Regions from separate parts of the Pseudoalteromonas sp. THAF3 genome, predicted to be linked through region 2. Evidence: predicted binding sites of a transcription regulator. Region 2 holds the regulator's gene; the other holds the start of a gene.

Region 1 (4,434 bases), 640 kb from region 2:
CTCAATGACCGGGTCGATATTCGCCAAAGCAATCGCAAGGCCTTCAAGGGTGTGTGCACGGTCACGGGCTTTACGTAAATCGTATACAGTCCGGCGAGTGACCACTTCACGACGATGAAGAATAAAGGCTTCAAGCATCTCTTTGAGGTTGAAACAACGTGGCTGATTGCCATCTAGGGCAACCATATTCATGCCAAACACTGTTTGCATTTGCGTTTGTGCATACAGGTTATTGAGGATAACTTCGCCGACTTCACCGCGTTTTACCTCGATAACAATGCGCATACCGTCTTTATCAGACTCATCACGCAGCGCACTGATCCCCTCAATCTTCTTGTCTTTAACCAGTTCGGCGATTTTTTCAATCAAGCGCGCTTTGTTAACCTGGTACGGGATTTCATGGACAACAATGGTTTCGCGCCCGGTTTTTTCATCCACTTCGACATCGGCACGAGCGCGGATATAAATCTTACCACGACCGGTTTTATAGGCCTGCTCAATGCCCTTTTTGCCATTGATAATAGCTGCAGTAGGGAAATCAGGACCAGGAATGTAGTCCATCAACTCTTCAATCGTGGTTTCCGGCTCTTTAATAAGCGCCAAACAACCATTGATCACTTCGGTGAGGTTATGCGGCGGTATGTTAGTCGCCATACCGACGGCAATACCCGAAGAACCATTGACGAGTAAGTTAGGCACTTTGGTCGGCAACACATCTGGGATTTGCTCGGTGCCGTCGTAGTTCGGCACAAAGTCTACAGTTTCTTTTTCTAAATCAGCCAGTAGCTCTTGTGATAGCTTCGCCATACGTACTTCGGTGTAACGCATCGCTGCCGCTGAGTCACCATCTACCGAGCCAAAGTTACCTTGACCATCAACAAGCATGTAACGCAAGGAGAATGGCTGTGCCATACGAACGATGGTGTCGTACACTGCACTGTCGCCATGGGGGTGGTATTTACCGATTACATCACCGACTACACGAGCCGATTTCTTATAGGGTTTATTCCAGTCATTGCGGAGTTCATTCATGGCAAACAACACACGACGGTGAACAGGCTTAAGCCCGTCACGCACATCGGGAAGCGCACGCCCTACAATTACACTCATAGCGTAATCGAGGTAGGAATTTTTTAACTCATCTTCAATATTAACCGGAAGGACTTCGTTGGCGAGATCAGTCATTGATTCCACTTTCCTTCTTCATTGACAGCCTCCGTCCCCAACAAAGTGAAGGAGAATCAGCGACTGTCATTTGTCGTTATTATCTGCGTTCATGCTATCACATTATTTTTGATTTTACAGGCGCTAAATCTTTGCGATTTGCGAAAATCCCCCCGTATAATGGCCTCATAAACACGAGGAAGTTTTATATGACCGAACATCAAAATGTAGACCACAGCGAGATAGCCAAATTTGAGGCCATTGCCGAACGTTGGTGGGATTTCGACGGCGAATTCAAACCACTACACGATATCAACCCTCTGCGACTGGATTTCATCGCCCAGCACGCACAAGGGCTGGCGCAAAAGCAGGCCGTAGATATAGGCTGCGGAGGTGGAATTTTAGCTGAAAGCATGGCCAAGCTCGGCGCCCAAGTCACGGGAATTGATATGGGCCAAGAGCCACTCAATGTAGCGAAGCTGCACGCGCTGGAGTCTGGGGTAAAAGTGGATTATCAGTTAAGCACTGCCGAAGCATTTAGCGAACACCACAGTGAACAGTTTGATGTGGTCACTTGTATGGAAATGCTTGAGCATGTGCCTGAACCCGAGTCGGTTATTGCCGCCGCCGCCCGCCTCGCTAAACCAGGAGCAAACGTGTATTTCTCTACGCTCAATAAAACCACTAAAGCCTATTTGCTGGCAATACTGGGAGCGGAGAAGGTGCTAAAAATGGTTCCTGAAGGCACGCACGACCATAGTAAGTTTATTCGCCCCTCGCAACTTATAGCATGGGCTGAGCAACAAGGGCTCAAAGTGCGTCACAGCGCCGGCTTAAGTTATAACCCGCTGACAAAACAATTTACCCTTAACAACGACGTTAGCGTTAACTATATATTGCACTTCGAAAAATTACTGTGATCGAAAATGATCCGCGTATTGTATTGGCAAATTCGCGGATGACGAATACACTATATCTGGTGGCTTGTTAATTTTTGAACACCAGATATAGTGATTTGAAATGATCGTCACGAATACAATTTAAGCGTATTGATGATAAAAAAATCAGTCGCTATCGGTACAAAAATTTCGTTTAAATTGTTTTTTTGGCGTTGATTTTCATCTAAATACAGCTTTAAAAATGCTATAAGGTTAACGATCACTAACCCCTTGTAGTTATCCACAGATTGTCAAGGTATGCGCCTCTTGCAAAAGCATCGCTACCCCACTATCTTGTGAGTCGCTGTGATGAAAACACCATATATAGTGTTTAAATCTTGGCCAATTAGGCCGTGCTTTAATCTGCTGTACTCATAAATAGGTGATAGCGAAGCACTATCCTGGCAGTAAAGTAACATCCGCTGGTGTAAATACGGGCGGCAACACGTATTTCTCAGCCGTGCGCTAAGACAACTAATTATAAATACGGGCAATAACTATGAACCAACAGCTATCTGTTAGTAAACGCGACGGACGTAAGGAAGCGCTGGATTTAGATAAAATCCATCGCGTTATTACTTGGGCGGCAGAAGGTCTGAATAATGTATCTGTCTCACAAGTTGAACTTAAGTCCCATATTCAGTTCTATGACGGTATCCGCACCGAAGACATTCATGAGACAATCATTAAGTCAGCAGCAGATCTGATCTCAAAAGACACTCCTGACTATCAGTTTTTGGCAGCTCGCCTTGCCATCTTTCATCTAAGAAAGAAAGCTTATGGCCAATTTGAGCCACCGAAGCTGTATGACCACGTAGTTAAGCTCGTTGAAGATAAACGCTACGATCAACATTTACTCACTGATTACACTCAGTCTGAGTTCGAGCAAATGGATGCCTTTATTGATCATAGCCGAGACTTAAACTTCAGCTACGCCGCAGTAAAGCAGTTGGAAGGTAAATACCTAGTCCAAAACCGTGTTACTGGCGACATTTACGAGAGCGCGCAATTTTTATATGTATTAGTGGCTGCCAGCTTATTCTCTGAATACCCAAAAGAAACGCGTCTTGACTATGTTAAGCGCTTTTACGATGCCGTTTCTACATTCAAAATTTCGTTGCCAACACCGATTATGTCGGGTGTGCGCACACCGACTCGTCAATTTAGCTCATGCGTACTGATTGAGTGTGACGATAGCCTAGATTCCATTAACGCGACTTCTTCTGCAATCGTTAAATACGTATCACAGCGTGCCGGTATTGGTATTAACGCCGGACGCATTCGTGCCCTAGGCAGCCCAATCCGTAACGGTGAAGCCTACCATACAGGTTGTATCCCATTTTATAAGCACTTCCAAACGGCAGTAAAAAGCTGCTCTCAAGGTGGGGTGCGCGGCGGCGCAGCCACACTCTTCTACCCACTGTGGCACTTGGAAGTGGAAAATCTGCTGGTCTTGAAGAATAACCGAGGTGTCGATGACAACCGGGTACGCCATCTAGATTATGGTGTGCAGTTTAATAAGCTGATGTATACCCGACTCATTAAAGACGGCCACATTACCTTATTCAGTCCATCGGATGTGCCAGGCTTGTACGATGCCTTTTTCGAAGACCAAGAAAAGTTCGAACAGCTTTATGTGCAGTACGAACAAGACGACAGTATTCGCAAAAAACGTATCAAGGCCATTGAGCTGTTTTCGATGTTTTTGCAAGAGCGTGCCAGCACTGGGCGCATCTATCTGCAAAACGTGGATCACTGTAATACTCACAGCCCGTTTGATGCTAAAGTCGCGCCTATTCGTCAATCTAATTTATGTTTAGAAATCGCGCTGCCGACTAAACCGATGAATAATGTTATGGACGAAGAAGGCGAAATTGCCTTGTGTACGCTATCGGCATTTAACCTCGGTGCTATCAATTCACTCGACGAGCTCGAAGAGCTGGCCGAACTAGGTGTCCGCGCCCTTGATAGCCTGTTGGATTACCAAGAGTACCCAGTTCCTGCTGCGTATAACGCCACCATGGGCCGCCGTACTTTGGGTATTGGCGTCATTAACTTTGCCTATTACTTAGCTAAAAATGGCAAACGTTATTCCGATGGCAGTGCCAACGCGCTAACACACAAAACTTTTGAGGCGATTCAATATTACTTAATGAAAGCGTCAAATGAGTTAGCGAAAGAAAAAGGCGCTTGTCCTAAGTTTAACGAAACAACCTATGCTCAAGGCGTTATGCCTATCGATACTTATAAGAAGGATCTCGATAGTGTATGTGACGAGCCGTTGCACCTTGATTGGGATGGACTACGCGAAAGCATTAAAACCCATGGTATG
Region 2 (4,434 bases):
CTGCTCAGCCTTGGCACCATTAATTAGGCGCTCTAAATAGCGAGCTATTTGGTCAACCTCAAGGTTAACCTGGGTGCCCACTTGAAAATCTGCAATCGTGGTTTGCTCTAAAGTATGCGGCACAATGGTCAACTTAAAGCGGCTACCGTGAACCTCGTTGACGGTCAAACTGGCACCATCAATACACACTGAACCTTTATAGGGAATATACTTCATCAGTTCGGCGTCGGTTTGCAGCCAATACTCAATAGCGCGGGCGTTGCTACGCACATCAACCACTTCGGCAATGCCGTCTACATGCCCAGAAACCAAATGACCCCCTAACCTTGATAATGGCTGCAGCGCCTTTTCAAGATTAACACGTTGGCCTTGCTGGTAATGCGCAAAGCGTGTGAGTGATAAGGTTTCGCGCGATACGTCGGCACTGAACCCATCACTGAATTTTTGTGTCACCGTAAGGCAAACGCCATTCGTGGCAATGCTATCACCCAAGGCGACATCGTCCATGTTGAGACTATCGCTGCTGACGCGCACTTTTAAATCGCCATCAACAAGAGTGAGTGAACTTAAGGTTCCGGTTGCTTCTATAATGCCTGTAAACATGGCTATTCCACTGCTCTTTTATCTAGGGTAAGGCGCACATCTTCGCCAATGGGGCGCATATCGCTGAATTGCATCTGTTCAATGTCGTTCATATCGGCAAATGGACCTATGTTCACCAGCCCTTTGGCATCTTGGCCCATAAGTTTAGGGGCCAAATAAACCACATAACGATCAATAAGCTGCTGCTTCGCAAAGGCCCCCGCTAGGGTCGCGCCTCCTTCAAGCCACAGCGAAATAATATCTTCTGCAGCCAGTTGCGTGAGTAACGCGTCTAAATCTACATGGCCATCGTTATCCCCGGCCACATACAACTCGGTTACATTGTTGGGCCATTGCTGCACTTTATCAAGCGCAGGTGCTGTGCGTGAGCGCACGATAATAATCTTACCGGGTGTCTGCATTAACGCTAAATCGGGTGTGAGCCGGTAGCGACTGTCGATAATCACCCGCACAGGTTGGCGCACTTGCGCCAGCGGGTAATCGGCAAGTTGCTGTTCGCTTAGGCGCACATTTAATTGCGCATTGTCGCTTATTACCGTATCGGCACCCGAGACAATGGCACAATGTTGCGCTCGCAAGCTATGCACATCAGCACGGGCGTCACTGCAAGTAATCCATTTACTTTGGCCATTGGCGAGCGCCGTTTTGCCATCAATGCTGGCTGCTAGTTTGCAGGTGACGAACGGGCGCTGAGTACGCATGCGTTTTAAAAAGCCCGTATTAAGCGCTTCGGCTTGGTCACCGAGCAAACCATACTCAACGTCGATGCCAGCGGCCTCAAGCATCGCCATGCCCCGGCCACTGACTTGCGGATTAGGGTCTTGCATAGCACACACTACTTTAGCAACTTTGGCGGCTATCAAGGCGCCAGCACAAGGGCCGGTGCGGCCGGTATGGCTGCACGGCTCTAAAGTCACATATGCGGTGGCTCCCTCGGCATTTTCTGCAGCGGCATTTAAGGCATGAATTTCTGCGTGCGGCGTCCCCGCCTGAATATGAAAGCCTTCGCCAATCACCTTATCATCTTTAACCAACACGCAGCCCACATTCGGATTGGGGGTGGTGGTAAAACGCCCCTGCCAGGCTAAGGCAATAGCGCGGCGCATAAAGTGCTCATCTTGCGCACTGAAGCTCATATTAATCCCCTAGGCGGGCGATTTCTTCGCCAAATTCGCGGATATCTTCAAACGAGCGGTACACCGATGCAAAGCGCACATAGGCCACTTTATCCAGCCCTTTCAGCGCTTCCATAATACATTCGCCAATAAGCAAAGAGCTGACCTCTCGCTCACCGGTAGCTCGAATTTGCGATTTGATTTGATGCACCACCTCATCAACCTGCTCGGTTTTCACCGGCCGCCTTTCTAAGGCACGATGTAAGCCGTTAAGGAGCTTATCTTCGTTGAATGGTTCACGTGAGCCGTCCCGTTTAATCACGCGCGGCATTACCAACTCGGCGCCTTCAAAAGTAGTGAAACGTTCATGGCAATCAATGCATTCGCGACGGCGTCGAACCTGATGGCCGCCGCCCACTAATCGGGAGTCAATAACCTTAGTATCTTTGGCGCTGCAAAAAGGACAATGCATAGTGACTGGGGTTCCTGTAGAAAACAAAAAGGCCGCTATTTTTGCGGCCTTTATCATACACAAATGTTTGCCTAATGGCTATTTAGTGCAGCTTAGGCATACACTGGAAACTTAGCACAGATTGCTTTCACTTGCTCTTTCACTTTTGCCTGAACATCAGTGCTTTCGATGTTATCAAGTACATCGCAGATCCAGCCAGCAAGTTCTTTCGCTTCTGCTTCTTTGAAGCCACGGCGAGTAATCGCTGGTGAACCAAGACGTAAACCAGAAGTGACAAAGGGTGAACGTGGGTCATTCGGTACTGAGTTCTTATTCACCGTGATATTGGCGTTACCGAGTGCAGCATCAGCATCTTTACCGGTAATGTCTTTATCGATTAAATCAAGCAGGAATAGGTGGTTGTCTGTTTTTCCTGATACCACTTTATAACCGCGCTCTTGTAACACTGATACCATTGCTTGTGCGTTAGCCACAACCTGTTGCTGGTATGCTTTAAATTCTGGCTGTAGCGCTTCTTTGAAAGCCACCGCTTTGGCTGCAATAACGTGACACAATGGGCCACCTTGACCGCCTGGGAAAACCGCGCTGTTAAGCTTCTTATAGATATCTTCATCACCACAGTTAGAGATGATTAAACCGCCGCGTGGACCCGCTAGCGTTTTGTGCGTGGTGGTGGTGATCACATGTGCGTAAGGCACTGGGCTTGGGTACACACCGGCAGCGATAAGGCCGGCTACGTGTGCCATATCTACAAATAAGTAAGCACCGACTTTATCGGCAATCTCGCGGAAACGCTGCCAATCAACGATACCAGAATAAGCTGAGAAACCACCAATGATCATCTTTGGCTTGTGCTCAAGGGCAAGGGCTTCAACTTGATCGTAATCGATCTCGCCGGTTTGCTCATTCAAACCATATTGAATGGCATTGTAGGTTTTGCCTGAGAAGTTTACATGTGCACCATGAGTTAAGTGACCGCCATGGGCTAAGCTCATGCCTAGTACAGTGTCGTGTGGCTGAAGTAGCGCTTGAAACACTGCGGCGTTAGCTTGCGAGCCGGCATGCGGTTGCACGTTTGCATACTCAGTGCCAAACAGCTCGTTAGCACGGTCAATCGCCAGTTGCTCAACAACGTCGACGTGCTCACAACCACCGTAGTAGCGTTTGCCCGGATAGCCTTCGGCATATTTATTGGTAAGCTGTGAGCCCTGCGCTTCAAGTACGCGTGGACTACAGTAGTTTTCCGAGGCAATAAGCTCAATATGCTCTTCTTGACGAGAAACCTCATCGCCCATCGCTTTGGCAAGTTCTGGATCAAAGTCTGCAATGTTCATGCTACGTTCTAACATGCTGTCTCCTAGGTGCAACGTAATTGTCGATTTGAAAGGTGTTATTGTACGCGCAAACCGCGCATTTGCCTATCAAGGATGTGTGAGCTTATTTAAACAAGGATTGAATTTTTTTCACAGCCCTAAAAGAATGATATTTTTAAATCCAAAACATAATAAAAACAAATAAAAAATCACTATTTTATTTTTATTACTAATGGAAGAACCGGCTTTTCAGTATCAGTGCTGGTAACTTGTCACTATGATCAATAAGCCGTCCAGCAATCACGTGGATCACCCCTTGGTGGTTTTCTATTACCCCTTTCACTTCCAATAAACGTGCGGTTAGAAAGGCTTGTTGCTGGGCCTTCGCCGTTGCCTGCCACACCACGACATTGGTGTTGCCGGTTTCATCTTCCAAGGTTAGAAATGTCACTCCGGCGGCACTGCCTGGTGATTGCCGTCCCGTGACCAAGCCAGCAATAGTGACACTGGCGCCACTGCGACAAAGACGCAATTGCTGGGCGGTTTTTGCGTGCTGTAATCCCCCTTCGGCGCGTAAATAACACAGTGGGTGCGCGCCCATATTGACCCCCATACTGGCATAATCTTCTAGGGTATCCTGTAACTTACTTGGCGGTGCTAATGGCAATGCATCGCTCTGTTCACCAAAGAGCGGTAACCGCTGTTGTTTGTCGATAATCTGCCAGCGGCTATTAAAGCGGTCTTGCGCTATGCTCGCGAGTGCATTGCTGCTCGCTAACGCTTCTAATTCCATCTCGCGCAAGCCGCTTTGATACAGCTCACTGACGCTGCTGTATCCGGCTATTGGCCGTTGTTTAACGAGCTGTTGCGCACTTTGCTGACGAAACCCTTTAACGCAACGCAGCCCTAAGCGTATCGCGAAACTTTGCCC

Evidence for each region. The regulator NrdR, encoded in region 2, represses ribonucleotide reductase genes. The targets are predictions, from matches to a motif close to AAACACNANATNTNGTGTTT.
Region 1: a site for NrdR is predicted at 2,416-2,435, ahead of nrdA (class 1a ribonucleoside-diphosphate reductase subunit alpha). Genes of this name have one in related genera too.

What each region holds. Positions count from the first base shown of each region.
Region 1 is NZ_CP045418.1:1,511,427-1,515,860, reverse strand. It holds gene gyrA (DNA gyrase subunit A) at 1-1,185, opposite strand, end outside; gene ubiG (bifunctional 2-polyprenyl-6-hydroxyphenol methylase/3-demethylubiquinol 3-O-methyltransferase UbiG) at 1,374-2,084, shown strand; gene nrdA (class 1a ribonucleoside-diphosphate reductase subunit alpha) at 2,602-4,434, shown strand, end outside.
Region 2 is NZ_CP045418.1:867,644-872,077, reverse strand. It holds gene FIU82_RS03960 (riboflavin synthase) at 1-603, opposite strand, end outside; gene ribD (bifunctional diaminohydroxyphosphoribosylaminopyrimidine deaminase/5-amino-6-(5-phosphoribosylamino)uracil reductase RibD) at 606-1,739, opposite strand; gene nrdR (transcriptional regulator NrdR) at 1,741-2,190, opposite strand; gene glyA (serine hydroxymethyltransferase) at 2,283-3,539, opposite strand; gene FIU82_RS03940 (error-prone DNA polymerase) at 3,733-4,434, opposite strand, start outside.